4 regions of the Streptomyces callyspongiae genome follow, and region 3 is predicted to be linked to each of the others. Evidence: riboswitches for the same ligand, from Rfam matches in the RefSeq annotation. Region 3 holds a riboswitch; each other region holds the start of a gene.
The links. Region 3 has a riboswitch for cobalamin ahead of ACL06G_RS11140 (SCO2321 family membrane protein). Riboswitches for the same ligand answer to the same signal wherever they lie in the genome.

Region 1: it holds a riboswitch for cobalamin, as region 3 does, so the genes downstream of both, ACL06G_RS07315 (ribonucleoside-diphosphate reductase subunit alpha) here and ACL06G_RS11140 (SCO2321 family membrane protein) in region 3, are expected to answer to the same signal.
Region 2: it holds a riboswitch for cobalamin, as region 3 does, so the genes downstream of both, metE (5-methyltetrahydropteroyltriglutamate--homocysteine S-methyltransferase) here and ACL06G_RS11140 (SCO2321 family membrane protein) in region 3, are expected to answer to the same signal.
Region 4: it holds a riboswitch for cobalamin, as region 3 does, so the genes downstream of both, ACL06G_RS19365 (cobalamin biosynthesis protein) here and ACL06G_RS11140 (SCO2321 family membrane protein) in region 3, are expected to answer to the same signal.

The regions. Positions count from the first base shown of each region.
Region 1 is NZ_JBJZOM010000006.1:72,768-79,958, forward strand. Features, by position in the region: gene ACL06G_RS07300 (DUF3311 domain-containing protein) at 1-47, shown strand, start outside; gene mctP (monocarboxylate uptake permease MctP) at 44-1,645, shown strand; gene ACL06G_RS07310 (GNAT family N-acetyltransferase) at 1,716-2,222, shown strand; cobalamin riboswitch at 2,344-2,487, shown strand; gene ACL06G_RS07315 (ribonucleoside-diphosphate reductase subunit alpha) at 2,600-4,996, shown strand; gene ACL06G_RS07320 (ribonucleotide-diphosphate reductase subunit beta) at 5,077-6,051, shown strand; gene def (peptide deformylase) at 6,109-6,741, opposite strand; gene ACL06G_RS07330 (tetratricopeptide repeat protein) at 6,873-7,191, opposite strand, start outside.
Region 2 is NZ_JBJZOM010000009.1:32,462-39,652, forward strand. Features, by position in the region: gene tnpA (IS200/IS605 family transposase) at 1-178, shown strand, start outside; partial or broken gene ACL06G_RS10535 (RNA-guided endonuclease InsQ/TnpB family protein) at 175-867, shown strand; gene ACL06G_RS10540 (DUF1877 family protein) at 773-1,165, opposite strand; gene ACL06G_RS10545 (alpha/beta hydrolase family protein) at 1,164-1,991, shown strand; cobalamin riboswitch at 2,131-2,352, shown strand; gene metE (5-methyltetrahydropteroyltriglutamate--homocysteine S-methyltransferase) at 2,508-4,826, shown strand; gene ACL06G_RS10555 (cytochrome c biogenesis CcdA family protein) at 4,904-5,743, opposite strand; gene ACL06G_RS10560 (DsbA family protein) at 5,740-6,525, opposite strand; gene ACL06G_RS10565 (hypothetical protein) at 6,620-7,105, opposite strand; gene ACL06G_RS10570 (hypothetical protein) at 7,174-7,191, opposite strand, start outside.
Region 3 is NZ_JBJZOM010000009.1:156,447-163,637, reverse strand. Features, by position in the region: gene ACL06G_RS11150 (CbiQ family ECF transporter T component) at 1-919, opposite strand, end outside; gene ACL06G_RS11145 (SCO2322 family protein) at 933-1,637, opposite strand; gene ACL06G_RS11140 (SCO2321 family membrane protein) at 1,637-2,920, opposite strand; cobalamin riboswitch at 3,154-3,273, opposite strand; gene ACL06G_RS11135 (TetR family transcriptional regulator) at 3,268-3,927, opposite strand; gene ACL06G_RS11130 (glycosyltransferase family 4 protein) at 4,209-5,582, shown strand; gene ACL06G_RS11125 (class I SAM-dependent methyltransferase) at 5,640-6,395, shown strand; gene ACL06G_RS11120 (prenyltransferase/squalene oxidase repeat-containing protein) at 6,392-7,191, shown strand, end outside.
Region 4 is NZ_JBJZOM010000022.1:29,101-36,291, forward strand. Features, by position in the region: gene ACL06G_RS19335 (acyl-CoA dehydrogenase) at 1-347, opposite strand, end outside; gene ACL06G_RS19340 (AfsA-related hotdog domain-containing protein) at 344-1,084, opposite strand; gene ACL06G_RS19345 (SDR family NAD(P)-dependent oxidoreductase) at 1,125-1,949, opposite strand; gene ACL06G_RS19350 (hypothetical protein) at 1,973-2,833, opposite strand; gene ACL06G_RS19355 (3-oxoacyl-ACP synthase III family protein) at 2,830-3,852, opposite strand; gene ACL06G_RS19360 (hypothetical protein) at 4,573-5,190, shown strand; cobalamin riboswitch at 5,288-5,457, shown strand; gene ACL06G_RS19365 (cobalamin biosynthesis protein) at 5,573-6,532, shown strand; gene ACL06G_RS19370 (cobyric acid synthase) at 6,529-7,191, shown strand, end outside.

The sequences.
Region 1 (7,191 bases), on a different contig from region 3:
CCGCGCGCGCCGCGGCCCGGTCCGCGGAAAGGGGTGACGAGGCGTGAACGAGGGCATCAACGTCGTCGCACTCACCGTCTTCACGTTCTTCTTCGCGCTGGTGACGGTGATGGGCTTCCTCGCCGCACGCTGGCGCAAGGCCGCGGAGGCGAACAACCTGGACGAATGGGGCCTGGGCGGCCGCAGTTTCGGCACCTGGATCACCTGGTTCCTGCTGGGAGGCGACCTCTACACCGCCTACACCTTCGTCGCCGTCCCTGCCCTGATCTACTCGGCGGGCGCGGTGGGCTTCTTCGCGGTGCCGTACACCATCCTGGTCTACCCGCTGATCTTCCTCTTCCTGCCGCGTCTCTGGTCGGTCTCCCACCGGCACGGGTACGTCACGACCTCCGACTTCGTGAAGGGCCGCTTCGGCTCCCGGGGCCTCTCCCTGGCGGTGGCGCTGACCGGCATTCTCGCGACCATGCCGTACATCGCGCTGCAGCTGGTCGGCATCCAGGCGGTCCTGGACGTGATGGGCATCGGCGGCGGCGCCTCGACGCACTGGTTCGTCAAGGACCTTCCGCTGCTCATCGCGTTCGGTGTCCTCGCCGCCTACACCTACTCCTCCGGGCTGCGGGCGCCCGCACTGATCGCCTTCGTCAAGGACGCGCTGATCTACATCGTGATCGCCGTGGCGATCATCTACATCCCCGTCGAGCTGGGCGGTTTCGACGAGATCTTCGCGAGCGCCGGCAAGTCGCTCGCCGACTCGGGCGGCGAGCTGATCACGGGCGCGGACGGCCACTGGGCGTACGCGACCCTGGCGCTGGGCTCGGCCCTCGCGCTGTTCATGTACCCGCACGCGATCACGGCGACGCTGTCCAGCCGCAGCCGTGAGGTGATCCGGCGCAACACCACGATCCTGCCCCTGTACTCGCTGATGCTCGGCCTGCTCGCACTGCTCGGCTTCATGGGCATCGCGGCCGGCATCTCGCTGGACAACCCGCAGCTGGTGGTGCCACAGCTGTTCGAGAACATGTTCCCCTCGTGGTTCGCGGGTGTGGCCTTCGCCGCCATCGGCATCGGCGCGCTCGTACCGGCGGCAATCATGTCGATCGCGGCGGCCAACCTCTTCACCCGCAACGTCTACCGCGACTTCCTCAAGCCGAACGCCACTCCGGAGCAGGAGACGAAGGTCTCCAAGGTCACCTCGCTGCTGGTCAAGGTGGGCGCCCTGCTGTTCGTCCTGACCCTGGACAAGACCGCGGCCCTCAACTTCCAGTTGCTGGGCGGCATCTGGATCGCACAGACCTTCCCGTCGCTGGTGGGCGGCCTGTTCACCCGCTGGTTCCACCGCTGGGCGCTGCTCGGCGGCTGGCTGGCCGGCATGGCGTACGGCACCGTCGCGGCCTACAACGTCTCCACTCCGACGCAGCCCCACTTCGGCGGCAGCATCACCACGATCCCGGCGATCGGTGAACTCGGGTACATCGGCCTCACGGCGCTCGTGATCAACGCCCTGGTGACGGTCGTACTCACCCTGGTGCTGCGCGCGGTGAAGGCCCCGGACGGCCACGACGAGACCCAGCCGTCCGACTACCGGGCGGACTCCGGCGACGAAGGCGTCCAGGAGGAACTGCCCTCCCCCGCTGGAGCGCACTGACCGCGCCCGCACCCACCGCACAGCACGCCACCGGCCCCTTGAGGTCGGTGGCGTGCTGCATGCTGGGGCGATGGACGTGACGATCAGAACCGCCCGGGAGCGGGAATTCGAGGAGATCGGTGACCTGACGGCCCGGGCCTACCTGGACGACGGTCTGCTGACCGGCGGCGCCGAGGACCCGTACCTGGACTCCCTGCGCGACGTGAGGGGCAGGGCCGCCTCCACGGAGGTGCTGGTGGCCGTCGATCCCGCGCAGACCTCGCTGCTGGGCGCCGTGGCCTTCGTGGGGGACGGCGGGGAGTTCGCCGAACTCGCCGGGCCCGGCGAGGCGGAGTTCCGCATGCTGGCGGTGGCACCGCCGGGACGGCGCCGCGGCGTCGGCGAGGCACTGGTCCGAACCTGCCTGGACCGGGCGCGGACCCGGGGCCTGCGGCGCGTCGTACTGTCGAGCCTGCCGGAGATGACCGCGGCCCACCGGCTCTACCGGCGGCTCGGCTTCACACGCGCACCGGAGCGCGACTGGTGGCCGCTCCCGACCGTGGAACTGTGGGCCTTCACTCTCGACCTCTCCGGCTGAGCAGGGACCCGCGGCAGCCCCCAGGAGCCCGCGTACGGCCCTCCGGCACCGGCAGACACCCTCCACTGACGACCCCCTCGACACACAAGATGTGGGGTCGCTCTCCGAGGGCGCCACAACATGTATGCTCGTGCTCGCCGTCGTTGCAGGGGAACCCGGTGCGAACCCGGGACTGTCCCGCAACGGTGTGCGGCGTGCCGCCGTGCCTGCGTGCAGGCAGCGGCACGCAGCGAGTCCGAGCACCTGCCGACGGTTCCGTACACGTCCGCGCCCCGTGGGATGGGCCGGTGGACGCGGGTGACGCCTGCTCGGACTCGGGTGCCGCCTCCGCCGCCGTGCTCCCCCGCGCCCCGCGAAGCGAGGGAGAGCACCACATCGTGACCACCGCACCCGCGGCCGAGGCCGACACCGCGCCCGCCCCGGTCGACCAGGTGTCCGCAGCCGACGAACTCGCCGTGCTGGAACGGCTGCTGGCCGAGCTCACCACCGACCTGCCGGGGACCGGTCCCGCCCGGATCGTGGATGCGGTCCGGCGGGGACGGCACCCCGGCTCCACGCCCGACGACCTGCGGTCCCTCGCGATCGAGGCGGCGGCCGGGCTCATCGGTGAGGAGCCGGCACATGGCCGGCTCGCCGCCCGGCTGCTGACGCTGGCGGTCCAGGACGAGGCGGCCGGCCAGGGCGCGTCGCGCTTCTCGGAGTCGGTCGCCGTCGGCCACCGGGAAGGCCTGATCGCCGACGGGACCGCCGCGTTCGTGGCTGCTCACCGCGAACGGCTGGACGCGCTGGTGGCCGCGGCCGTAGCCGAGGGAGCGGACGACCGCTTCGGATACTTCGGCCTTCGCACGGTGCACTCCCGCTACCTGCTGCGGCACCCGACGACGCGCCGGGTGATCGAGACACCCCAGCACTTCCTGCTGCGCGTCGCCTGCGGACTCGCCGCCGGCACCGACGAGCAGGCACTCGCCGAAGTCGCCGACTTCTACCGGCTGATGGCCTCGCTCGCCTACCTGCCCTCCTCCCCCACCCTGTTCAACTCCGGCACCCGCCACCCGCAGATGTCGTCCTGCTACCTGCTGGACTCCCCCCAGGACGAACTCGACTCCCTCTACGAGCGCTACCACCAGATCGCCCGACTCTCCAAGCACGCAGGCGGCATCGGCCTCTCCTGGTCCCGGGTCCGCGCCCGCGGTTCGCTGATCCGCGGCACCAACGGGCACAGCAACGGCATCGTGCCGTTCCTCCGCACCCTCGACTCCTCCGTGGCCGCGGTGAACCAGGGCGGGCGCCGCAAGGGCGCCGCCTGCGTCTACCTGGAGACCTGGCACGCCGACCTGGAGGAATTCCTGGAACTGCGGGACAACACCGGCGAGGAGGCGCGCCGCACCCACAACCTCAACCTCGCCCACTGGATCCCCGACGAGTTCATGCGCCGCGTCGAGGCGGACGCCGACTGGTCGCTGTTCTCCCCCGCCGACACTCCCGAACTGGTCGACCTGTGGGGCGAGGACTTCGACACCGCCTACCGCCGCGCCGAAGCCGAGGGCAAGGCCGTCAGGAGTGTGCCCGCCCGGCAGCTCTACGGCCGCATGATGCGCACCCTCGCACAGACCGGCAACGGCTGGATGACCTTCAAGGACGCCGCCAACCGCACCGCCAACCAGACCGCGGACCCCGGCCGCACGGTGCACTCCTCCAACCTCTGCACCGAGATCCTGGAGGTGACCGACGACGACGAGACCGCCGTGTGCAACCTGGGTTCGGTCAACGTCGCCGCCCACCTCGGCGAGGACGGGCAGCTGGACTGGGAACGGCTCGACGCGACCGTGCGCACCGCCGTGACCTTCCTGGACCGGGTGGTCGACGTGAACTTCTACCCGACGTCGCAGGCATCGGCCTCCAACTCACGCTGGCGGCCTGTCGGACTCGGACTGATGGGACTGCAGGACGTCTTCTTCCGGCTGCGGCTGCCGTTCGACTCCCCGGAGGCACGACGGCTGTCCACCCGCATCTCGGAACGCATCATGCTCGCCGCGTACGGGACCAGCGCCGAACTGGCCGAACGCGAAGGCCCGCTGCCCGCCTGGTCGGCCACCCGAACCGCGCGCGGGGTGCTGCACCCGGACCACTACCCGGAGGCCGAACCCGCCTGGCCGGAGCGCTGGTCGGCGCTCCGGGAGCGGATCGCCGCGACCGGGCTGCGCAACTCCCTGCTGCTCGCCGTCGCCCCGACCGCCACCATCGCCGCCATCGCGGGCGTCTACGAGTGCATCGAACCCCAGGTCTCCAACCTCTTCAAGCGCGAGACGCTCAGCGGGGAGTTCCTCCAGGTGAACACCTACCTGGTGGAGGAGCTGAAACGCCTCGGACGGTGGGACGAACGCACCCGGGAGGCGCTCCGCGAAGCGAACGGCAGTGTGCAGGAACTCGACGGCCTCCCCGACGAGGTGCGGCACCTGTTCCGGACGGCGTGGGAGATCCCCCAGCGCGCGCTGATCGACATGGCGGCCGGCCGAACGCCGTACCTGGACCAGAGCCAGTCGCTGAACCTGTTCATGGCCGCTCCCACCATCGGGAAGCTCAGCTCGATGTACGCCTACGCGTGGAAGCGCGGGCTGAAAACGACCTACTACCTGCGGTCGCGCCCGGCGACCCGGATCGCGCGTGCCGCGGGAGCCACGGCCGCCGGCCCCACCGCCGGGCCGGACCGGAGCGGCGGAGACGCCGTCGCCTGCTCCCTGGAGAACCCCGAGACCTGCGAGGCCTGCCAGTGACCACCTCACCCGACACCGGCGCCGGAACCGGACGTGCGAAGAACCTGCTCGATCCCGGCTTCGAACTGACCCTGCGCCCCATGCGCTACCCGGAGTTCTACGACCGATACCGGGACGCCATCAAGAACACCTGGACCGTGGAGGAGGTCGACCTCCACTCCGACGTCGCCGACCTGGACAAGCTCTCGCCCGGCGAACAGCACATGATCAGCCGTCTGGTGGCCTTCTTCGCCACCGGCGACTCGATCGTGGCGAACAACCTCGTACTCAGCCTCTACAAGCACATCAACTCGCCCGAGGCGCGGCTCTATCTCTCGCGCCAGCTCTTCGAGGAGGCCGTGCACGTCCAGTTCTACCTGACCCTGCTGGACACCTACCTGCCCGATCCGCAGGAGCGCGCGGAAGCCTTCGCCGCGGTGGAGAACATCCCGTCGATCCGGGAGAAGGCGCAGTTCTGCTTCCGCTGGATGGCGGCCCTCGAAGAAGGAGAGGGCGCAGAGCGGATCGAACGCCTGGAGACGCGGGAGGACCGTCGGCGCTTCCTGCTGAACCTCATCTGCTTCGCCGCCTGCATCGAGGGGCTGTTCTTCTACGGCGCCTTCGCCTACGTCTACTGGTTCCGCTCGCGCGGCCTGCTGCACGGGCTGGCGACCGGCACCAACTGGGTGTTCCGCGACGAGTCGATGCACATGTCGTTCGCGTTCGACGTGGTGGACACCGTGCGCGAGGAGGAGCCCGAACTCTTCGACGACGCGCTGGAGAAGCAGGTCACCGACATGCTGGACGAGGCCGTCGCCGCCGAGTTGCAGTTCGCACGCGACCTGTGCGGCGACGGTCTGCCCGGCATGAACACCGAATCCATGCGGCAGTACCTGGAAGCCGTGGCCGACCAGCGGCTGGTCCGCCTGGGGTTCCCGGTCCGCTACGGCTCCCGGAACCCGTTCTCCTTCATGGAACTGCAGAACGTCCAGGAGCTGACGAACTTCTTCGAACGGCGCGCCTCGGCCTACCAGGTCGCCGTCGAGGGGTCGGTCTCCTTCGACGACGACTTCTGACCGCATCACGTCCCGGTGCCGCCCCGCTTCCGCGGGTGGGCACCGGGACGGCGGGTGTCAGTCGTTGGGGACGGTCTCGTAGCGCGGCGTGCCCTCGGCCATCTGCTTCAGGACGTGCTTGCGCTCCCGCTTGGAGAGCCGGTCGATGTACAGGTAGCCGTTGAGATGGTCGGTCTCGTGCTGGAGACAGCGGGCGAAGTAGCCGGTGCCGCGCACCCGGATCGGCCTGCCGTCGGCGTCCTGCCCCCGCACCACGGCGACGTCCGGGCGGGCGAGGGACTCGTAGGCGGTCGGCACCGACAGGCAGCCCTCGTTGGAGTCGTCCAGCCGGCGCTCCGCGGCCGGCAGCTCCTCGAGCACGGGGTTGACCACGACGCCCACGTGCCGGACACCGTCGTCGTCCGGGCAGTCGTAGACGAAGACCTTCGCGTCCACGCCGATCTGGTTGGCGGCGAGCCCGACGCCCTCCGCCGCGCGCTGGCTGGCGAACATGTCGTCGATCAACGCCGCCAGCTCGTCGCCGAACTCGGTGACCTCCTTGCACTCCCGGTGCAGGACCGGGTTGCCCACCACCGTGATCGGGCGGACGGTGCCCCGCGCGCAGTGCGCCTGCTCACGCTCCGCACAGTCCTCGGTGTCGACCGCGAACTCCTCGGCCGCCTCCGGCCGGGTCTCCTGCTGCTGCGACATCTGCGCCGTACGCCTTCCTCAACGTCTTCCGGACCTCGCGCGAGCCCGTCCCGCGCGACCGTCGCACGGATCCGCCCTACAGGGTACGGGTCCCGGCCGACCGCGGGGGCCGGGCCGGAGCAGCGCCCCGTTCAGCAGACCTCTTCCAGGTCCCGCCAGTCACGGGTCTGCGGGCTGTCGGCGACCCAGCCGTCGAGCAGGCCGCGCACCAGGCCGGGCGGAGCGGCGATGCCGCATTCGCGCTCCGGCACCCACAGCTCCCCGGGCCCTCCCGCCGTCATGTGGCCCAGCGGGCCGGGGTGGCCGGGCGAACTGCTGTCGTGCGGGTCGAGGTGGGCGCTGCCGTCCCCCTCGTCGCTGGGCATGCTGTCCTCGGAGCAGGAGCGGCACAGCAGACGCACGGAGGACGACCAGTCCTCGGCGGCGAAACCGGCGTCGGCGGCCAGCCGT
Region 2 (7,191 bases), 120 kb from region 3:
CTTCACCTCCCGCGTGCTGCGCGAGGAGTTCCCACACCTGAAGTCGCGGATGCCCACTCTGTGGTCGTCGTCGTACTTCGCGGCATCGGTCGGCGCGGTATCGGCGGCGACGGTCGAGAAGTACATCGACACGCAGTGGGAACGCCCGTGGAAGAAGCAGAAGGGGGACGGCTCGTGATCCGCGCGTACAAGTTCCTCCTCCGGCCCACGGCCCGCCAGGCGACCGCGCTGGGCGAGATGCTGCGGGACCACTGCTCCCTCTACAACGGCGCCCTCCAAGAGCGCCGGGACGCCTACCGGCACACCTCGAAGACCACCGTCCGCTACGGCGACCAGTCCGCGCAGCTCAAGGGCATTCGCAGGTTCGACCCCGAGCGGCAGGGCCGCTGGTCGTTCTCCTCCCAGCAGGCCACCCTGCGCCGCCTGGACAAGGCATTCCAGGCGTTCTTCCGCCGGGTCGAGGCCGGGCAGACCCCGGGCTACCCCAGGTTCAAGGGCGTCGGGCACTTCGACACCGTCACCTTCCCCAAGGACGGCGACGGCTGCCGGTGGGACTCCACCGCCCACGACCGGCAGATCCGCGTCCGCCTTCAAGGCGTCGGGCACGTCCGCGTGCACCAGCACCGGCCCGTACAGGGACGCGTCAAGACGGTCAGCGTGAAGCGCGAGGGAAGGCGCTGCTACGTCATCCTCGCCTGCGACAACGTGCCCGCCGAGCAACTGCCGCCCACCGGGGCGATCGTCGGTATCGACATGGGCGTCGCCCACTTCTTCACCACCTCGGACGGCGAACACGTCGCCAACCCGCGCTTCCTTCAACGGGGAAGTCCCGCCGGCGCAGCAGGAAATCGAGTGCGTGCCAGGTTTTGTTGATGTCGTGGCAGCGTGCCCGGGCCGTCTCGGGCCTGGTGTCGCACTCCGCTTCGAGCAGCGTGGTCACGAACTCCTCGGCCCAGTGTGGATCACGGAGCGCGTGGTCGAGTTCCGTGGGTGTCAGGCGGACGTACTCTCCGATCATGCTCATAGCTGCTGGAGCGTAGGAGGTGGCGCTGACATCCCGAGCGGAACGGCCCCGCTCCGCCGCTCGTCGTCCCGAGGCCGGACCGGCTAGTGTCGTCGGCGTCTCCCGTCCACGTCGATTCCTGCCCAGGTGAGCACCGCGCATGAAAGAAAAAGTAAGATTCCCGAGCGTCGTCGGCCCGGAACTGGCCGGAGTGATCGATCTGCCGAAGGGCAAGGTCCGGGGCTGGGGCCTCTTCGTGCACGGATTCACTCTCGGCAAGAACTCGCCGGCCGCCTCGCGCGTCAGCAAGCAGCTGGCCCGCGAGGGGATCGGCATGCTGCGCTTCGACAATCTCGGGATCGGAGACTCCGAGGGCGACTGGGGCGACGGGTCGTTCACCGTCAAGGTGCAGGACACCGTCCGTGCCGCGGCCTTCATGGCGGAGCGGGGGACTCCGGTGGATCTGCTGGTGGGGCATTCGTGGGGCGGCGCCGCCGCGATCGCCGCAGCGCGCGAGACGGCCGGTCTCCGCGCGCTGGCCACGATCGCGGCGCCCGTCGACCCCAGCCATGTCGAGCGGCAGTACGACTCGGTCCTGGACCGTGTCCTCAGCGAGGGCGCGCACGAGTGGTTCGTCGGCGGGAGGACCCTGGTTCTCAAGCGCGCCTTCGTCGAGGACGTCCGCCGGGCTCACCTCCGCGACCGGATCGGCGAGGTGAACCTTCCGCTCCTCATCGCGCATTCGCCCACCGACTCCACGGTCGACATCGCCAATGCCGGGGAGATCTTCCAGGAGGCGCGGCACCCGCGAAGCTTCATCTCGCTCGAAGGAGCGGACCATCTGTTGACCGCGCGGGGGCAGGCGCAGCGGGCCGCCCACATCATCAGCGCCTGGGCCGATCAGTACCTCGACGAGCCGCGGCCCCGGGAAGGGACCTCCCGGACGACGGAGGGTTCGGACCGCCAGGATCCTCCGTCGGAGACGTGATCGTGCACGGAGCACGTCCGGCACATGCGCCCGTCGAGCACGGCCGGCGTCCCGCTTCCTGCCCACGTCTCCGCCGGAGCCGCCTCCCGGGCCGGCCCGGAATGTGGAATCCGTCCTCCCGCTCCCGCTCGGGGCGACTAGTCTGAAGAGTGCAGCTGGTTCGCCCTGTCTGCCAGGCAGGCGCGTCGCAAGAGGGAACCCGGTGGAAATCCGGGACTGCCCCGCAGCGGTGAGCGGGAACGACCGCCGTCACACGCACTGGCCCCGAACGGGACCGGGAAGCGACGGCCAGTAGGAGTCCGCCCTTCCACAGGGCGAAGCGCCCGCGAGTCCGAAAACCTGCCCGCTGTCCGCGCGCGGCGACCGCGCGCGGTGGTTCCGGTGACCTCGAGGGCGGGTCGGCGTACGCACCGGGCGGAGCGGCTGAGGCACCACGGCCGCACCACCGGTCGGCTGCTCCTTCGCGCACGCTCCCGGTCCCGGGACCTCGACGACACGCTCGCGAAGGAGAGTTCCGTGACACCGAAGTCCGCAGCCGCGGCACCACAGGCCGTCGTGTACGGGTACCCGCGCCAGGGCCCGAACCGGGAACTGAAGAAAGCGATCGAAGGGTACTGGAAGGGCCGGACCACCGCAGAATCCCTGGCCCGGACGGCGGCCGGGCTGCGCGCACAGGTCTGGGGCAGTCTGGCGGAAGCCGGCATCCACGAGGTGCCGACCGGCGACTTCTCCCTCTATGATCACGTGCTGGACACCAGCGTCATGGTCGGTGCCGTCCCGGAACGGCACCGGAAAGCGGTGGAGGCCGACGCGCTGGACGGCTACTTCGCGATGGCCCGGGGCACGCAGGACGTCGCCCCGCTGGAGATGACCAAGTGGTTCGACACCAACTACCACTACCTGGTCCCGGAGCTCGGCCCGGACACCGAGTTCGCCGCCGACTCCACGCAGCAGGTCGCCGCACTGCGCGAAGCCCGGGCCCTCGGTCACCGCGCACGCCCCGTGCTCCTCGGGCCTGTCACGTACCTGCTGCTGGCCAAGCCCGCGTCCGGCGTCGCCCCCGGCTTCGAGCCGTTGACGCTGCTCGACCGGCTGCTGCCGGTCTACGCCGACGTCCTCGCCGACCTGCGCGCCGCCGGAGCGGAGTGGGTGCAGCTCGACGAACCCGCGCTGGTCGAGGAACGCTCCTCCGCCGAGCTGAACGCCGCCGCTCGCGCCTACCGCGACCTCGGCACCCTGGCAGACCGGCCGAAGCTGCTCGTCGCCAGTTACTTCGACCGGCTCGGTGAGGCGCTTCCCGTGCTGGCGAAAGCCCCGGTCGAGGGCCTGGGGCTGGACTTCACCCGAAGCGCGGGCGCCAATCTCAACGCCCTCGCCGCCGTCGGGGGTCTCCCGGGCAAGCGCCTGGTCGCCGGTGTGGTCGACGGCCGCAACGTGTGGGCCGACGACCTGGAGAGGTCACTGGCGACACTGGGCACGCTGCTGGGACTCGCCGACCGCGTCGATGTCGCCCCGTCCTGCTCTCTGCTGCACGTCCCGCTCGACACCGCCGCCGAGCGGGACATCGACCCGGAGATTCTGCGCTGGCTGGCCTTCGCCCGGCAGAAGACCGCCGAGGTCGTCACCCTCGCGAAGGGGCTCACGCAGGGCGCCGACGCGATCGCCGCCGACCTCGCCGGCCGCCGCTCCGACCTCGCCGCCCGGGCCCGCTCCGCACTGACCCGTGACGCTGCCGTCCGCGCCAGGGCGGCCGCGGTGACGGACGGGGACTGCCACCGCCCACAGCCCTACACGGACCGGAACGCGGCCCAACGCGCCCGGCTCGGCCTTCCGCTGCTGCCCGTGACCACCGTGGGCTCCTTCCCGCAGACGGACGAGCTGCGCGCGGCCCGCGCCGACCTGCGGGCCGGGCGGATCGATGCCGCGGCCTACGAGGAGCGGGTCGGGACGGAGATCCGCGACGTGATCGCCTTCCAGGAGGAGGCGGGGATCGATGTGCTCGTGCACGGTGAGCCCGAACGCAACGACATGGTGCAGTACTTCGCCGAGCAGCTCGACGGGTTCCTGGCCACGCGGCACGGCTGGGTGCAGTCCTACGGCACCCGCTGCGTCCGCCCGCCGATCCTCGCCGGGGACGTCTCCCGTGCCGAGCCGATGACCGTGGACTGGACCGCGTACGCCCAGTCCCTCACCGACCGTCCCGTCAAGGGCATGCTCACCGGGCCGGTGACCATGCTCGCCTGGTCGTTCGTGCGGGACGACCAGCCTCTCGCCGACACCGCCCGGCAGGTCGCGCTCGCCCTGCGGGACGAGGTGCGCGATCTGGAGGCCGCCGGCACCTCCGTGATCCAGGTCGACGAGCCGGCGCTGCGGGAGACCCTGCCGCTGCGGCCCGAGGATCGCCCGTCCTACCTGTCGTGGGCCACCAAGGCCTTCCGGTTGACCACCTCCGGTGTCGGCCCGGCGACACAGGTCCACACCCACATGTGCTACGCGGAGTTCGGCGACGTCATCCGGGCCATCGACGACCTCGACGCCGATGTCATCAGCCTGGAAGCGGCACGTTCCCGCATGAAGGTGGCGCGCGAACTCGCGGCGCACGGCTACCCGCGGGAGGCGGGTCCCGGTGTGTACGACATCCACGCGCCCCGCGTACCCGACGTGGCGGAAGTGGCGGAGTTGCTGCGCACCGGGCTCGAGGCCCTCCCCGCGGAGCGGCTCTGGGTGAACCCGGACTGCGGTCTGAAGACCCGTGGTTGGCCGGAGGTGCGGACGTCCTTGGAGAACCTGGTGGCAGCCGCGCGGAGGGTGCGCCGGGAGTCGGCGGCAGCCTGACCTTCTGCCGCGTGCCGAATGCCTGCTTGCCGGCGCTTTCACCGGCAAGCAGGCACCGCGCGCGGCGCGGTCGTTCCTCAGTCCTCCTCCCCGGGCGAGCGGGACGGTCGCCGCAGCAGTACGGCCAGCGACACGGCCGCGACCAGGACGGCGGCCACCAGCGCCACCGCACGGTCGGACACCGCGGCTCCCCAGCGCGAGATCCGCTGTTCGAGCGCGAACTCCCCCTCCACGCCCAGCGGGGAAGGCAGCGCGGAGGCGCCGTCGAAGACCAGGAACAGGGCCCCGAGCGCGACGAACATCAGTCCGCCGGCCAACGACGTGGTGTGCAGGATCAGTCGGCCGACGCGGATCTCCTTGCCGCGCAGCCGGCGCCGCCGCCCCACCTCGAACCGGTCCCAGAGCAGGGCCAGCAGGAACAGCGGCAGCGCCATGCCGAGGGCGTAGACGGCGAGCAGTACGCTCCCGTACCAGGGGTCGTGTCCGAGCGCGGCGACGGTGAGCACACCACCGAGAACGGGCCCTGCGCAGAACCCCGCGAGCCCGTAGACCGCGCCCAGGGCCAGCACCGAGGCGGCCGAACCGGCCGTCAGCCTGCTCGCGACCTGCCCCAGACGCCGCGACCCGAAGCCCAGGCCGAGGATCTGGGCGAGTCCGAGGGCGACGAGCGTCCACCCTCCGATCGTGACGAGTAGTTCGCGGTGGCCGTAGAACAACCGGCCGGCGTAGGCACCCGCGGCTCCGAGCGGCACCAGGGTCGTGCACAGCCCCGCCCAGAAGAGGACGGTGCGTCCGGCGAGGCGGGTCGTGGTGGTGAAGGAATAGGCGAAGAAGGCCGGGAGCAGCAGGGCGCTGCAGGGGCTGAGGAGGGTGAGGACGCCTCCGAGGAGCGCCACCAGGAGACCGGTGTCGCTCACCTTCCCGCCTCCCGGTCCTCCTGCCGGGCGCGCTCGGCCGCCTGCTCCACCGCCTTTTCGAAGGTCCGCGTCGGCTGGGCGCCGAGGATGGGCGTGTCGCCCACGAGGAAGGCGGGGGTGCTGCTGACGCCCAGGCGGTAGCCCTCCTCCCGGTCCCTTCCCAGGCTGCGGCGTGCTTCCCGGCTCGCCATGTCGCTGCGGAACTGCTCCAGGTCGGGCACGCCGGCGCGGCGGGCGAACTCCACCAGGCGGTCGTCGGCGAACTCGCCGGAGTTGCGTTCGCGCTCCGCGGCGTACAGCAGGTCGTGGAACTGCCGGAAGCGGTTCTGCCGGCCCGCCGCCCAGGCGGCGAGCGCGGCCTGTTCGGACTCCTTGCCGAACACGGGGAAGTTGCGCCACTCGATGCGCAGCACGCCCTTCCGGACGTACTTCTCCACGAGCCGGGGTTCGGTGCGGCGGGCGAAGCGTCCGCAGAAGGGGCACTGGAAGTCCGCGTACTCGATGAGGACGACCGGAGCGTCGGCCCGGCCGCGGGCCAGGGGGTCGTCGGGATCGCGCCGGGCGAGATGGCTGAGGTCGGGGCCGCGCCGGTTCTCCTCCGCTGTCGGGGGTGCGGTGGAGGACGAGGAGTCGGCGGTGGCGGCGGGTGCGGCGTCGTCGTGGTCGTGGGTGTCGTTCCCGGCCGTCGCGAGAAGTGCGGCGACGGTGGCCAGTGAGGCGGTCAGTGCGGCCGCGGCGAGCACGGTGCGCCGACGGCGGGAGGGGGCGTTGGGCGTGGGCATGGGTTCTCCAGGGTCGACGGAGTCGAGGACGGAGCGGAAAGAGGGAGGGGAGGACCGCAGGGAAGCGGTCGGGGACGGCAGAGGCGGCCGCGGGTCAGCGACCGGCCGGGGCCGGGCAGGTGTCCGTTGCCGGGAGCCGGCGCAGGGCGGCCTCGGCGAGCAGCACGACCGACGCGAGGGCGACGGCCGGTTGCAGCGGGGCCCAGTAGGTCAGTGCGCCGGACGTGCCGAGCAGGAGCAGCACGAGCTTGTTGCACACGGGACATCCGACGGCGAAGAACGAGAGCACGCCGCCGACCGACCCGCTCCGGCTGCCGCCCGCGGCGGTCGTTTCACCCGGACGGCGGACGTAGGTTGCCAGCACGATGCCCGCGAGGACGCTGGTCAGTGCGAGCGTCAGAAGGTTCCACCACTGGACCGGTACGGATCGTGAGAACAGCGGCGTGGGTAGCACAGCGGTCGGGACGCCGATCAGAACCGCGCAGGCGGCGGCCGAGGCGGCGGCAGCCGCCCAGCGTCGGGCGGGCCAGGCGGCGAGCGCCCGGGCCGCCCGGCGGGGCGACCTGGTGGAAAGTGGCATGGGAAGGCTCTCCGTTCGGTGGGTCGTGGGGCGACGGGACCCGCGGTTGACCGCGGGTGGCCCGCGGCCTACACCCGCAGAACGGA
Region 3 (7,191 bases):
GCCCGGCGAGTGCGGCGAGCGTTCCGCCGACCAGCAGGGCCGTTCCGTATCCGGTGCCCGTCGCGGAGAGCAGTGCGTAGCTGCCGGCGCAGACGCCGAGCAGTCCGCCGAGGGTGAGTGCTGTGGTGGTGTGCCGGACCGTGCGCGGTACGTGCGCGGTCCGGCCGTACCCGCGGGTGTCCATGGTGGCGGCCAGCGCGACGGAGCGTTCCAGGGCGTCCTCCAGGACGGGCAGCCCGATTCCGATCAGGGCGCGGGGGCCCCGGTCCTCGCGGCCGCGCAGCCGGCGGGCGGCGCGGAGGCGCAGGACGTCGGCTACCAGGTTGGGTGCGAAGGTCATGGCGACCACGACGGCAACGCCGACTTCGTAGAGGGCGCCCGGGAGGGACTTGAGGAGGCGTGCCGGGTTGGCGAGTGCGTTGGCCGCGCCGAGGCAGACCAGGAGTGTCGCGAGCCGCAGCCCTTCGTAGAGGGCGAAGAGCATTCCTTCTGCCGTCACCCTGCCGCCGAGGCGTACTCCCTGCGCCCAGTCCGGCAGCGGTACTTCGGGCAGGTCCACGAGGACATGGGTGCCGGGGACGCCGGTGCCGAGGACGAAGGCGAAGCCCAGCCGGATCGTCAGGACGAGGAGTCCGAGCTTGAGGAAGGCGCTGTAGGAGCGTGCCCACGGCGAGTCCGTGCGGCGTACGGCGACCACGTATCCCGCGACGGCGGCGAGCAGCAGCAGGAGCAGGGGGTTGGTGGTGCGCGACGCGGCGACGGCGAGTCCCAGGGCCCACAGCCACCAGGCTCCGGCGTGCAGGGCGTTGCTCCGGGTGGCCTCCGGCGCCCGCAGGGCGGTGAGGGTGTGGCGCGGCACCACCGCGGGCCGTGGTGCGGCCGGCGCGTGCGGGTGGGGGTGTTCCTGTCGGGCGGACATCGGCGGGCCGGTCTCAGGGCCGCCTGCGGCGGGCCTGCCACGTCGCGGCGCCCGCGACGGCGACGAAGGCGGCGATGCCCGCGGCGACTCCCGCACCGGAGCCCTCGTCGTCCGGGGATTCCGTGTCGCCCCCGGAGGTGTTCGGCGTCGCCGCACCGTCGGGCTTCTTGTTCGACGAGACCTGCTCGCCGCAGCCCTTCTCGGGGTATCCGGCGAGGGCGCAGAGCATCGCCGAGGAGTCGTAGCGCAGCGGTTCGACGACGGTTGCGAGGGCTTCGCCGGCGGTGGCGTCCTCGTCCACGCGGGCGCAGGCCGTCCGGCGTTCCGGTGGCCGCTCGCCCTGCGGGGCGTCCGCTGCGGTGCCGGGGTCGATGCTGAGCGCGATCCGCTTGGTTCCCCCGCGGGGTTCGGTGCTGCCGCATATCGCGGCGAACTCCGTCTCGCCGCGCGGCTTCGCCCCGTCGCCGGAGTCCTCGCTGACGGAGAACCGCAGGCCCAGCACGTCGCCGTCGACGGGGCGCAGTGTCGCGATGCCCTGGGTGGCGTACCGCCAGGAGCCGCTGTCGCGCTCCCAGACGGACCAGTACCGGTATCCGGTGGCCTGGGCGGGCGCGGCGCACAGCACGGCGAGCACGGCGGCGAGCACCGCCCCGGCCAGGACGCGTCCCGTGCCGGGGGCGGTGCTGCGGTGCGGGCCGGTCGGCAGCCGGCCGCGCATCAGGCCTTCTTCCGGCGGCCGCTGAACAGGATGCCGATGCCGACTCCGGCGACGAGGAACGCGCCCACCACCGACAGGGTCTGCCAGGTGCCGTCCGAGTCCTCGCTCTCCTGGGCCTCCTGTGCCTGCTGGGCCCCCGGGGCGGGCTGCTGCTGCGTGGTCCCCGCCGGCTTCGGGCCGGTGGAGTTCAGCCGCTGCACCAGGTCGACGCCGCCGAAGTCGCGGGGGTCGGCTCCGACGGAGTGGGCGGCCAGGACGAGTTGGCCGAGTGCCGCGGGCGAGTCCTGGGACGCGTCCCAGTCGTCGACGTGCTTCTTCAGCCATCCCAGGGCGGAGCGGGCGTCCTCGTCGCGGCCACCTGCGGACAGGGCGATGACCGCGTCGGCGGTGTTGCCGTAGTCGGGCTGGTCCTCGGAGCCGGGCAGCGCGGACGTGAGGTGCCAGTCGTTCTTCCGCAGGACTCCGGCCAGGTAGGCGGTGCCGTGGTCGGCGGCGGCAGCGGGGTCGTCGACGGCGTCCTGGCAGGAGGCCTTCGCCGGCCCGCCGTCGCTCTTCCCGCCGCCCGGCTCCACGACGAAGCCCTCGCCCCGGCCGGCCAGGGCGGCCGCGGCGGTGGCGTCGGCGTTCGGTGCCAGTCCGCCCTTCTTGTCCGGCTGGTAGGCGAACGCGCCCCGGTCGGCCTCGTCAGCGTCGCAGCCCAGGCGGAAGTCGAGCAGCGCGTCGTACGCCGAGGCGCCGTTCTTTCCGCTGGTCACCCCGGCGGGGTCCTCTCCCGCGGCACCGAGGGCGCCGACGACCACGGAGACGGAGTTGGCGTCGGAGGGGCTGCCGGGGTTGAATCCCCAGCCGCCGTCGTCGTTCTGGACGGACTTCAACCAGTCCACGGCCTTGCCGACCCGCTCGTCCTGCCCGCCGAGAGCGGCGAGTGCCTGCACGGCGGCGGCGGTGGCGTTCGTGTCGGCCGGGGTCTTCGGTCCGCACGGCTCGGAGGTGTCGGGGCGGAACGAGGTGAACGACCCGTCGGCGCACTGCTGGTCGTCCAGCCAGTCGACGGCCGTGCCGGACGGTGCGACACCGGCGGTGTCCTGTGCCAGCAGGGCGAGGGACTGCCGCCACACCCCGTCGTAGGTGGGGTCCGCGGTGCCGTGGAGGCCGGGGTCCGTGGCCTTCTTGCTCTTGTCGGCGGCGACGGCGGGACGGGGGACGGCGGTTGCCGCCGGGGCTGCTACCGCACAGAGGACGGTGCCGGCGGCGAGGGCCGCTGCGCTGCGGCGCAGGAACATGACAGTTGCCTTTCGGTGAGCGATCACACGGGCGTGATCACGCGGTGGGCGGTCCACGCAGCCGCGCGCGGCCGCCCGCCGCACGCGTTCCGCACCGTGCGGTGGCACACCGGGCTCAGCTCCGCATACCTCGGCGGTGCCGGGGACGCCGGTACGTCCCGGGGGACGGTCGGCGGCTCCGGGAGCCTTGCCTGCGGCCGGGTGCTCCGGCTCGGGGCCCGTGCCCGTCCTGCGCGTGCTCCGGAGGAGCAGCGGGCCGACGGGCACGGACGCCCTCACGGTTGCGGGTCAGCGCCGGATTTGCACCGGCTTCCCCCGGACCGAAGGCGTTCACTTCCGCGCCCACTCTAGCGGGGCTGTCCAGACGGCCCCGGGGCCGTCCCCGCCGCGTGGCCTGTCTCCGGGGACGGGGACCGCGGCGCGATGAGGGCGCACACCGTTTCGATGTCCGCGGTCACCTGCTCGATCGAGGAGCGGCCGGAGAGCCAGGCGACCAGCGCGGAGTGCCAGGTGTGACCGATGACCCGGACCGCCGACAGCTGCTGCGGCGACGGTCGTTCCGTCGTGCCCATCGCGTCGAGGACGAGCGCCGTGGTGAGGCGCGAGACGGCGTCGACCTCGGTGCACACGGAACGGTCGCCGAAGTTGAGTGCCCGCACCATGGCGTCGGCGAGCAGGGGTTCGCGCTGCAGTTGCCGGAAGGCCCGCATGAGTGTCTCGGTGACGCGCGAAGCGGGGTCCGGTGCCGCGGGGGGATGCCGGTGGAGCGTGGTGTGCAGCTGTGCGAGCTGGTCCTGCATGGTGGCGACGAGCAGGTGCACCTTGGAGGGGAAGTAGCGGTAGAGGGTGCCCAGGGCGACCTCGGACTGCTCGGCGACGGTCCGCATCTGCACGGCGTCGTAGCCGCCGCGGCGGGCGAGTCGTGCCGTCGCCTGCAGGATGCGCCGGCGTCGTTCCGTCTGCCGGGCGGTGTGCGGGGCCGCGCCCGGCTTCGTGTGCTTCGTCAACTGCCCTTCCCCCTCAGCGGGCCTTCCGGTCGCTCCCGCCGCGGGAGGCGACTGTCTCGTCCTGCGTCCGCAACCCGGTCCTCGTGCGGGTTTCCGCCTACCGCCTTCCGGCCCTCGTGGTGCGCATCACGCGGCGACACCGCCTCACACCAAGTGACTCGCCGGTAGATTCAGTCGGGTGCCGGTCCGCCGGTGCTCCGGGATGGTATTCCTGAAACTTGTTCCAGCCTAGCGCGAGCGGATACGCTCCGGCGACGGTGCAGTGAAGAAGGGGGTCGTGAATGACCGCAGAGGCCGTGCACGACGCCAGGAACAGCGCTGTTGCGCTGCCGGCCGCTCCGGTCGCCGCCGACGGCGGCAGGCCCCTGCGGATCGCCCTCCTCAGCTACAAGGGGAACCCGTTCTGCGGCGGCCAAGGGGTCTACGTGCGCCACCTCTCCCGGGAGCTCGCCCGACTCGGGCACAGTGTCGAAGTGATCGGCGCGCAGCCGTACCCGGAACTGGACGAAGGCGTCACGCTGACCGAGCTGCCCAGCCTCGACCTGTACCGGCAGCCCGACCCGTTCCGCACCCCGCGCCGCGAAGAGCTCCGCGACTGGATCGACCTCCTCGAGGTCGGCACCATGTGGACCGGCGGCTTCCCCGAGCCGCTGACCTTCTCGCTCCGCGCGCGCCGGCATCTCGCCGCCCGCCGCCACGAGTTCGACCTCGTCCACGACAACCAGACCCTGGGGTACGGGCTGCTCGGCCTGGACCGGTACGACCTGCCCCTGGTCACCACGGTCCACCACCCCATCACCGTCGACCGGCGCCTCGAACTCGAAGCCGCCGGGAGCCGTCGCCGGCGGTTCTCGGTGCGCCGGTGGTACGGCTTCACCCGCATGCAGCGCCGCGTCGCACGGCGCCTGCCGTCGGTGCTCACCGTCTCCGGCTCCTCCCGCCGGGAGATCGGCGACCACCTGGGAGTGAGCGACGACCGCATCCACGTCGTGCACATCGGCGCCGACACACAGCTGTTCGCACCCGACCCCGCGGTGCCCGAGGTGCCCGGCCGCATCGTGACCACCTCCAGTGCCGACGTACCGCTCAAGGGGCTCGTGCACCTGGTCGAGGCTCTGGCCCGCGTCCGCAACGACACCCCGAGCGCCCACCTCGTCGTCGTCGGACGGCGTCCGGCCGACGGCCCGGTGGCCGAGGCGCTGCGGCGCCACGGACTCGAGGACGCGGTGGAGTTCGTCAAGGGGATCAGCGACGCGGAACTCGCGGACCTGCTCCGCGGCGCCCAGGTCGCCTGCGTCCCGTCGCTGTACGAAGGCTTCTCCCTCCCCGCCGCCGAGGCCATGGCCACCGGCACGCCGCTGGTGGCGACCACGGGAGGCGCGCTGCCCGAAGTGACCGGTGCCGACGGCGACTCCTGCCTCGCGGTGCCGCCCGGGGACTCCGAGGCACTGGCTGCGGCTCTGGGCCGACTCCTCGCCTCGCCCTCCCTCCGCGCCCGGATCGGTGCCGCGGGGCGGCGCCGCGTGCTGCGGAGGTTCACCTGGGAACAGGCGGCCCGCGGCACCGTCGAGCACTACCGGGCCGCGCTGGCCGCCCGTGCGGGCAGCGCAGGGGCCGAACCGTCCGCAGCCGCCTCCCCGGGTACCGTCCGCTGACCCCGCCGCCCTGCGCGGCCCGCTCCGCCCCTCCACCGCCGAAAGCCGAGGCAACCCGTGCTGACCGTCGACTTCTCCCGCTTCCCGCTCGCACCGGGCGACCGGGTCCTTGACCTCGGTTGCGGTGCCGGCCGGCACGCCTTCGAGTGCTACCGGCGCGGTGCACGGGTCGTGGCGCTGGACCGCAGCACGGAGGAAATCCGCGAGGTCGCCGGCTGGTTCGCCGCGATGGAGGAAGCCGGTGAGGCACCGGCAGGCGCCACCGCCACCGCGATGGAGGGCGATGCCCGGGCGCTGCCCTTCCCCGACGACAGTTTCGACGTCGTGATCATCTCGGAGGTGCTGGAGCACATCCACGACGACAAAGGCGTCCTCGCCGAGATGGTGCGCGTGCTGCGCCCCGGGGGACGCATCGCCGTCACCGTGCCGCGCTACGGCCCGGAGAAGGTGTGCTGGGCACTCAGCGACGCCTACCACCAGGTCGAAGGCGGACACATCCGCATCTACCGCGCCACCGACCTCCTCGCGCGCATGCGCGAAGCCGGACTCCGCCCGTACGGGACGCACCACGCGCACGCGCTCCACGCGCCCTATTGGTGGCTCAAGTGCGCGTTCGGCGTGGACAACGAGAGGGCGCTGCCCGTACGCGCCTACCACCGGATGCTGGTGTGGGACATCATGAAGCGCCCCCTGGCCACACGTCTCGCCGAGCGCGCCCTCGACCCGCTGATCGGCAAGAGCTTCGTCGCCTACGCCACCAAACCCCACCGTCCGGCGGGCACGACGGGCACTCCCGGGGGAGCCGAGGCATGACGAGCCCCGAACACACCCGGCGCACCGGGCGCCTCGCGCTTCCGGGAGTCCTGACCGCGGAACAGGCCCGCCGCACGGTGCACGGCATCGCCGCCCATCAGAAGGCCGACGGCGCCATCCCCTGGTTCCGCGGCCACCACCTCGACCCCTGGGACCACGTCGAGGCCGCGATGGCGCTGGACGCGGCGGGCGAGCACGCCCGCGCGGAGGCCGCCTACCGCTGGCTGGCCGACCATCAACTCCCCGACGGGTCCTGGTACGCGGCCTACGCCGACGGCGACGCGGACCGCCCCACGGACACCTCGCGGGAGAGCAACTTCTGCGCCTACGTCGCGGTCGGCACCTGGCACCACTACCTCAGCACCCGCGACGACGCCTTCGCCGACCGCATGTGGCCCGTCGTCTCGCGGGCCATGCGCTTCGTCCTCGGCCTGCAGCAGCCCGGCGGGCAGATCGGCTGGAAACGCGAGGACGACGGCACGCCCGTCGACGACGCCCTTCTCACCGGCTCCTCCTCGGTCCACCATGCGCTGCGGTGCGCCCTGGCGCTGGCCGAGCACCGCGCGGAACCGCAGCCCGACTGGGAACTCGCCGCCGGCTGGCTCGGCCACGCCGTGCGGCGGCATCCCGAACGCTTCCTCGACAAGGACCGCTACTCCATGGACTGGTACTACCCCGTCCTGGCGGGAGCGGTGCGCGGCCGGGAGGCGCACCGGCGCCTCGCGGACGGGTGGGACCGCTTCGTCGTGCCCGGACTGGGTGTCCGCTGCGTGGTGCCGAACCCCTGGGTGACCGG
Region 4 (7,191 bases), on a different contig from region 3:
TTCCCGTACCCCACCTCGGTCACCAGGATCGACCCGTGCGCCTCCCCACGGTCGATCTCGTCCATGACCGCATCCAGATATCGCGACCTGTGGCCCAGCGACGCCATCGCCTCGTAGCACACCGCGTGCTGCACCAGGCCCGCGAGGAACACAGGAGGATCCACGACCCCGGCCCACGCCAGCATCTCCACGAGTCTGGCCCGGTCCTTCCGCAACGCGGCCGCCCCGCCCGCGAACCGCGACAACATCTCCAGCCGCCGGTACGTCACCTCATGCCGCTCCGCGCCCCCCAGCGGCGCTTCGCGGGCGAACAGCGGATGCGTCAGCAGCTCATCGAATTCACTCACGCCGCGTCCTCCACAGCCCGCTCCAGCGCCCCACGGACCTGCCCCTCCTCGACGGCGAACACCATCCGCGGAGCGAACGCGTGCAGCCGCACCCGCGCCGTCGAACACTCGCGGCCGGCTTGCCACACCGACACCTCGGACACCAGCGGCACCTTCCCCTCGTGCACCTCCCCCGCAGGCTTCAACTCCCCCGACAGGCGCGCCGCGATCGGGAACACGAACTTGCGGAAATCCAGATCCACGCCATGCATCACCGCATACGGCGCCTCGCCACGCTCCCCCGGCGGGACGTGCTCTCCCACCGCCCACGTCACGAGCTGCAACACGGCCTCGATCACGAGCATCCCCGGCACGTGCTGCTGGTCCGCCGTGTGGTCCCGCAGCATCTCGGTGTCGTTCGCCACCGACAGCCACCCCGTGAACGCGCCCCCCGCGTCGATACGCGCATCACCCACGAGGACGTTGCCCGCCTGGTGCTTGAGGACGCCGTGCCGCGACACCGGACGCGGCGGCTCCCCCACCGGCAGCACCCCCGCACCGTGCTCCTTCACCAACTGCTGGCACAACGTGGACCACTCCACCTCATCCACGCCCAGCCCCGGCCGCATGGTCACCGGCCGCCGCCCATCCGGCGGCGTCTCCCGCAGCGACCGCATCAGGCCCGCGGCCGTCTCCAGCTCCGGCTGCACCGTCGCCCTCGCGAACGACTCACCCACGACCCATATGTCACTACCCACCACAGAACTCCCTTCCGTACGGTTCACGACAGTCTCCGGGTCACGCCGCGAACGGAGAGGCAGGTTTCGGCCGCCCCGACAGGCCCCCTTCTGCGATCGACACGCCCCCATCGGCCACGAGCGCATGCCCCGTCACCGCCGACGACGCCCCCGACGCGAGGAACACCGCCAACGGCGCCACCTCCTCGCACGACAACCAGCGGCCCTGCGGCACGTGCGACAACAGCCAGTCCGACACTCCCGCCGCCTGCATCGGCCCCGTCATGTCCGTTGCGACCCACCCGGGGCACAGCGCGTTCACCCGCACCCCGTCCGACGCCCACGCCACTGCCAGTGACCGCACCACCGAAATCTGTGCGGCCTTCGTCGCCGCGTACGACTCCATGCCCGGCGTGCCCATCACCCCCGCGACCGACGACATCACCACCGCCGACGCCCGCTGCGACTTCACCAGAAACGGATGCGCCGCCCGCAGCACCTCCACCGTGCCGTGCACGTTCACGTCGACCACGGGCCGCCAATCACCCGACCCGCTGTGCTCCAGCGGCACCACCCTGGACGTGCCCTGTTCGTCCACCGCGATGACGCCCGCGTTGTGCACCAGGACGTCCAGCCCGCCCAGACCTTCCACGGCCTCGGCCACCAGGCCGGCGCCCGCGCCCTCGTGCGAGAGGTCCGCCACGCACGGAACCGCCGAACCGCCGGCCGCGCGCACCGCTTTCACCGTGTCGTTCAGCGCCTCACCCGTGCGCGCCGACACCGCCACGTCCGCACCCGCATCCGCGAGCGCCACCGCCACGGCCTTCCCGATTCCGCGTGACGCCCCGGTCACCAGCGCCCGCGCACCATCCACTCGAAACACCACAGCAAACCCCTTCTCCGCCCGCGTCAGGCGAGCGTGTAACCGATTTCCATCGTGGTGGCGACGTGTCCGCCGCCCACTGCCTCGCACCGCGCCAGGCGGCGCCCGGACACCTCCTGCGACCGTGCCGACAACTCGATGCGCTCGCCCGCAGGCGGCAGGTGGTCGGCCGCCAGCCGCAGCGTGTGGAACACCCACCGCCCCTCCGGGTCGTCATGCGTCACGATCGCGTCCAGCAGCCGCACCAGCGCGCCGCCCGTGATCGCCACGGGCATTGCCGGGAACCCCTCGAAATGGCCCCGGCACGCCTCCGGACCCACCCGCACGGACCCGACCGCGTTCGTACCGGTGGCCTTCAGCCCTTCGACCTCCGGCAGCCGCGTATACGGATTGCCCCGGCGGCCCCGCTGCTCCGGCACCCGCTGCTCCGGCACGTCGAACATGCGCCGGAAGACCCGCTCCGACAGCACGTCGTACTCCACGTGCATCTCCAGCAGAGGCGTCCCATCCATGTGCAGCAGCTCCGTGTGGGCCCGCGCTCGCCGCTTCGACCCGAACTCCGCCCCGGCGCGCGCCCGCAGCCACCGCGCGTCCTCGTCACAGCCAGAATCGGGCACCACCGACCGACCCACGACTTCCCGCGCGAGGTAGTAGTGCCGGCCCCTCAGTGGGTGAGCCGTCGCCGCCGCGCACAGGCCCGCGATCGCCAAGTGCCGCCCCGCCTCCGACAGCCCGATCGGCGACACCTGCCGCCCCGGCGGACACTGCACCGGCACCGACGCCCGCACCAGCCCCGGGCCAGCCGACGTCACGTTCTCCAGCGCGTAGTAGGGCGCCGATACACCTATCCGCTCCAGCACATCCACCGGATCCACAACGGCACTCACGCCACGACCTCCTCGTCCCGGGCCCAGGTGAGGACCGTGCTGCCCCACGTGACACCCGCGCCGAAACCCACCAGCAGCAGTCGGCCCCCCGGCCGCACCCGGCCCGACGCGACCGCCCGCGTCAACGCGTACGGCAGCGACGCCGCGCCGATGTTGCCCACTTCGTCCCCCGTGACCACGACCTGCTCGTCACGGAACCCCGCGTCGGCCGCGGCCTTCCGCAGCAGCGCCGGATTCGGCTGATGCGTCACCACCAGGTCCACTCCGCTCCGCTGCAGCCCCGCACGCCGCAGTGCCTCACCGGCCGCCACGTCGAAGATGTCGAGGATGAAGTCCCGCACCGCGCGCCCGTCCATGTGCACCGTGTGCTCCAGGCCGGCCAGCGTGTCTTGGGACGCAGGTCGCCGTGACCCCCCGGCCGGAATCAATACATCTCCGGCCGCATTTCCGTCGGAACCCAGCCAGATCGGCTGGAAACCACCACTAGATGGGCCGAGCACTGTCGCAGCGGCCCCGTCCGCGAACAGCACCGACGTGGCCCGGTCGGACGGGTTGAGGAACCGTGAGTACACCTCCACACCCACGACCACCGCATACCGGGCCCCCTCCCGCCACACCGCGTCCGCCGCCAGATAGTCGTGCGCCACTCGCGCTCCGAACAGCCAACCCGTGCAGGCCGCGGCCACATCGAACGCCACCGCCCGCTCCGCCCCGAGCAACGCCTGTACCCGGCACGCCGTCGACGGGCCCAACTCGTCCGGCGTGGACGTCGCCAGCACCAGCAGCCCCACATCCTCAACGCTGATCCCGGCATCCTTCACAGCACGCCGAACCGCCTCGGCCGCCAGATCCGAGGCCGCTTCTCCCCCAGCCGCCTGGTGCCGCTCCCGCACTCCCGTGCGAGCCTCGATCCACGCCGCGCTCACCCCGCACCGCGCGGCCACTTCAGCATTCGACACCACCCGCTCTGGCACACAAGCCCCGGTCCCGACCACACCGATACCGCCTGCCGCGTCCACACCCAGCCCCTTTCACAGCTCTCGCCCGGGAACGACGCATCCACACAACCGCGGACCCAGACGCGGCGGCAGACCCCTCAGCCAGCAGAGTCGTTGAAACCGTTGAACCCGCGGACCAGGGCCGAATTCGCACCCCAGGCCCGCCCAAGTCGCCACGGCGACGGTCTCGAGGCCGCACAGTGCGGCGAGTGAAGCAGCCGCACCTCGATTGCCCCTGGGCGGCGAAACGCAACGGCCACCTCGGTCACTGAACGACCGCGACCGCCTCTGGCACCAAGACCCGCCCCGGAGTCCGCCGCCACACCGGAGACCACCTTGTGTCCTGCGACGGTCACTGACCGAGGCGCGACTCCCGTACCTGACCGTGCAACTCGTCCCGTATCACCTGAAACACGAGACCTCGCGTTGCCCCCGCACGGCACTCTGGTGAAGGCTGCGGAATCCTCTGGTGGATGTCGGGATGCTGCGGACCGAGCCAGGCGTATTCGACCCGGCGCTTCCACCCCACGGTCTCCCGTCTGGACGAGCACCTTGCCGACTCCGGACCGAAGGGCGCTGGCCCGCGCCCATGACCATCAGCTGCCCATATCAGACATGTACGACATCGCCGACCGGATGACATGCCCTCGAACGATGCGGTATACACCCCGGGTTCGGCGCGCCCTCCGGGGCGCACGGCACGGAATCGGCGATCAGGATCAGGCAACCGGGAGTTCGGCCATGGGCAGTACGGAAGGCTCGCAGAACGCGGAAGAAGGCGAGAGCACCGGGACCCGCTCCGTACCGGGCGCCGCGGAATCCGCACCCCCGGCGGACACGGCGGCCGACGCCGCGGAAGCGGACTCCCCGGACGGACGGACCGGCGGACAGGACGGAACGCAGGCCTCCGCTGCGGGCGGAACGGTTGCCGTGCTGTGGCGCGACCACCGGCCGAAGGTCCTCGCCGGGGCGGCCGCCCTGGTCGCCGCTGCCGCGGCCGGGACGGCGCTGACCGTCGGACTGTCGGACGATCAGGAACCCGCGGACGCCCCGTACTCCGTGGCGGTGACCTACCGGGTGACCGGCGACGGCCCCGCCACCATCAGCTGGAACGGCGGCGACCCCGACAAGCCCCGCCGGCAGCGGCAGTCCGTCGAACTGCCCTGGACCAAGAAACTCACCGTCCAGCCGGCCAGCGGTTCGGCCCGCGTCTCCCTCACCCTCGGGAAGGACGGCGGCACGGCCCAGTGCACCGTGGCCGTCGACGGGCAGCACCGTCAGCGCGCCACCGCCTTCGGCGACTTCGGCCGCGCCACGTGTGCCGCCGACGTCCCGGAGAAGAACGACGCCGGGAACTGACCCGTGCGGCAGCGGCCCCACGGACCGCGCGTGGGGCCGCTCACACTCTTCCGTCGCAGGTCGGGGACGAGTTGACGCCCGTTGGGGTGCGTGATGGACTTCCCGTGCCAAGCGGCGGCAGGAGAGGAAGCCGGTGAGAATCCGGCGCGGTCCCGCCACTGTCACCGGGGAGCGCTCCCCACCGCACGCCACGGCCCGCACGGGCTGGAAGGCACGGGGAGAGGCCGATCCGGGAGCCAGGAGACTCTCGTCGCCGGTCACGTCGAACCAGGGCGAGGACCCTGAGTGAGGACACCGCCATGCGTGGCTTCCGCGCCGCTCCCCCGGGCCTGTCGTGCCCGCCCCTCCCCCGTTCCTGCGAGGCGCCGCCGCACGTCGTCTGATGGCCCGCCCACGTGCGTACGCGTACGGGGTGACGCTCGGCTTCCTCGCCGATCGCGCACTGGGGGATCCCCGGCGCGGCCACCCCGTTGCCCTTTTCGGCCGTGCCGCCACCCGCGCGGAACGCCTGCTCTGGCAGGACAGCCGTGCCGCCGGAGCGGTGTGCACCGCCCTCTGCGTGGGAGGCCCGGCCCTCATGGCCGCTGCCCTCGACCGTGCGGCGCGGCGGGCCCGTTCGCCCCTGCCGCACCTCGCCCTCACCGCCGTCGCCGCCTGGGCCGCGCTCGGCGGGACCTCGCTGACGCGTGAAGCCCGCGCCGTCGGCGCGGCACTCGCGGCAGGGGACCTCCCGGCCGCACGCGCCGGGCTGCCGCACCTGTGCGGACGCGACTCGGACGCCCTGGACGCGGACGGCCTGGCCCGCGCGGTGCTGGAGTCCGTCGCGGAGAACACCTCGGACGCCGTCGTCGGCGCGCTGGTGTGGGGCGCCGCGGCGGGCGTTCCCGGACTGGTGGCGTTCCGCGCCGTGAACACGCTCGACGCCATGCACGGCCACCGGTCCCCGCGCTACCGCCGGTTCGGCTGGGCCGCCGCGCGGCTGGACGACGTCGCGGGGTGGCCGGGGGCCCGGCTCACCGCGGGTCTGGCCGCCCTGGCGGGGCCGGACCCGCGCGGGGCGCTGCGGGCCTGGCGCCGGGACGCCTTCCGGCATCCCAGTCCCAACGCCGGGCCTGTCGAGGCGGCGTTCGCCGGGGCGTTGGGTGTGCGGCTGGGCGGAACCCTCGCCTACGGCGGCAGGGTCGAGCACCGTCCGGTGCTCAACGCTTCCGGTGCGCGCGCGACCGCATGCGACATCGAGCGGGCCTCGGGCCTGTCGCGGCGCGTCGGGTTGCTGACACTGGTGGCGACGACAGGTGTGCGGGCAGCGGTGTCCGCGAGCAGGAGGAGGCGGAAGCGGTGAGCGGACTGCTGGTGGCGGGCACCACCTCGGACGCGGGGAAGAGCGTGGTGACGGCGGGCATCTGCCGGTGGCTGACCCGCAAGGGCCTGTCGGTGGCGCCCTTCAAGGCGCAGAACATGTCGCTCAACTCCTACGTGACCCGCGAGGGGGCGGAGATCGGCCGTGCCCAGGCCATGCAGGCCGCCGCGGCGCGAGTCGAGCCGAGTGCGCACATGAACCCGGTGCTGCTGAAACCGGGAGGTGACCGCAGCAGCCAGGTCGTCCTCATGGGGCGGCCCGTCGGCGAACTCAGCGCTCGCGGCTACCACGAGGACCGGCAGCGGACGCTGCTGACGACGGTCACGGACTGCCTGCGGGAACTGCGGGCGACGCACGACGCCGTGATCTGCGAGGGCGCCGGCAGTCCGGCGGAGATCAATCTGCGGCGCAACGACATCGTCAACATGGGCCTGGCCCGGTCCGCCCGGCTGCCGGTGGTGGTGGTCGGCGACATCGACCGCGGTGGAGTGTTCGCCTCGTTCTTCGGCACCACCGCGCTGCTGTCCGAGGAGGACCAGGCGCTGGTGTCCGGCTATCTGGTGAACAAGTTCCGCGGCGACGTCTCCTTGCTGGAGCCCGGGCTGCGGAGCCTGTACGCGCTGACGGGACGGCCCTCGCTG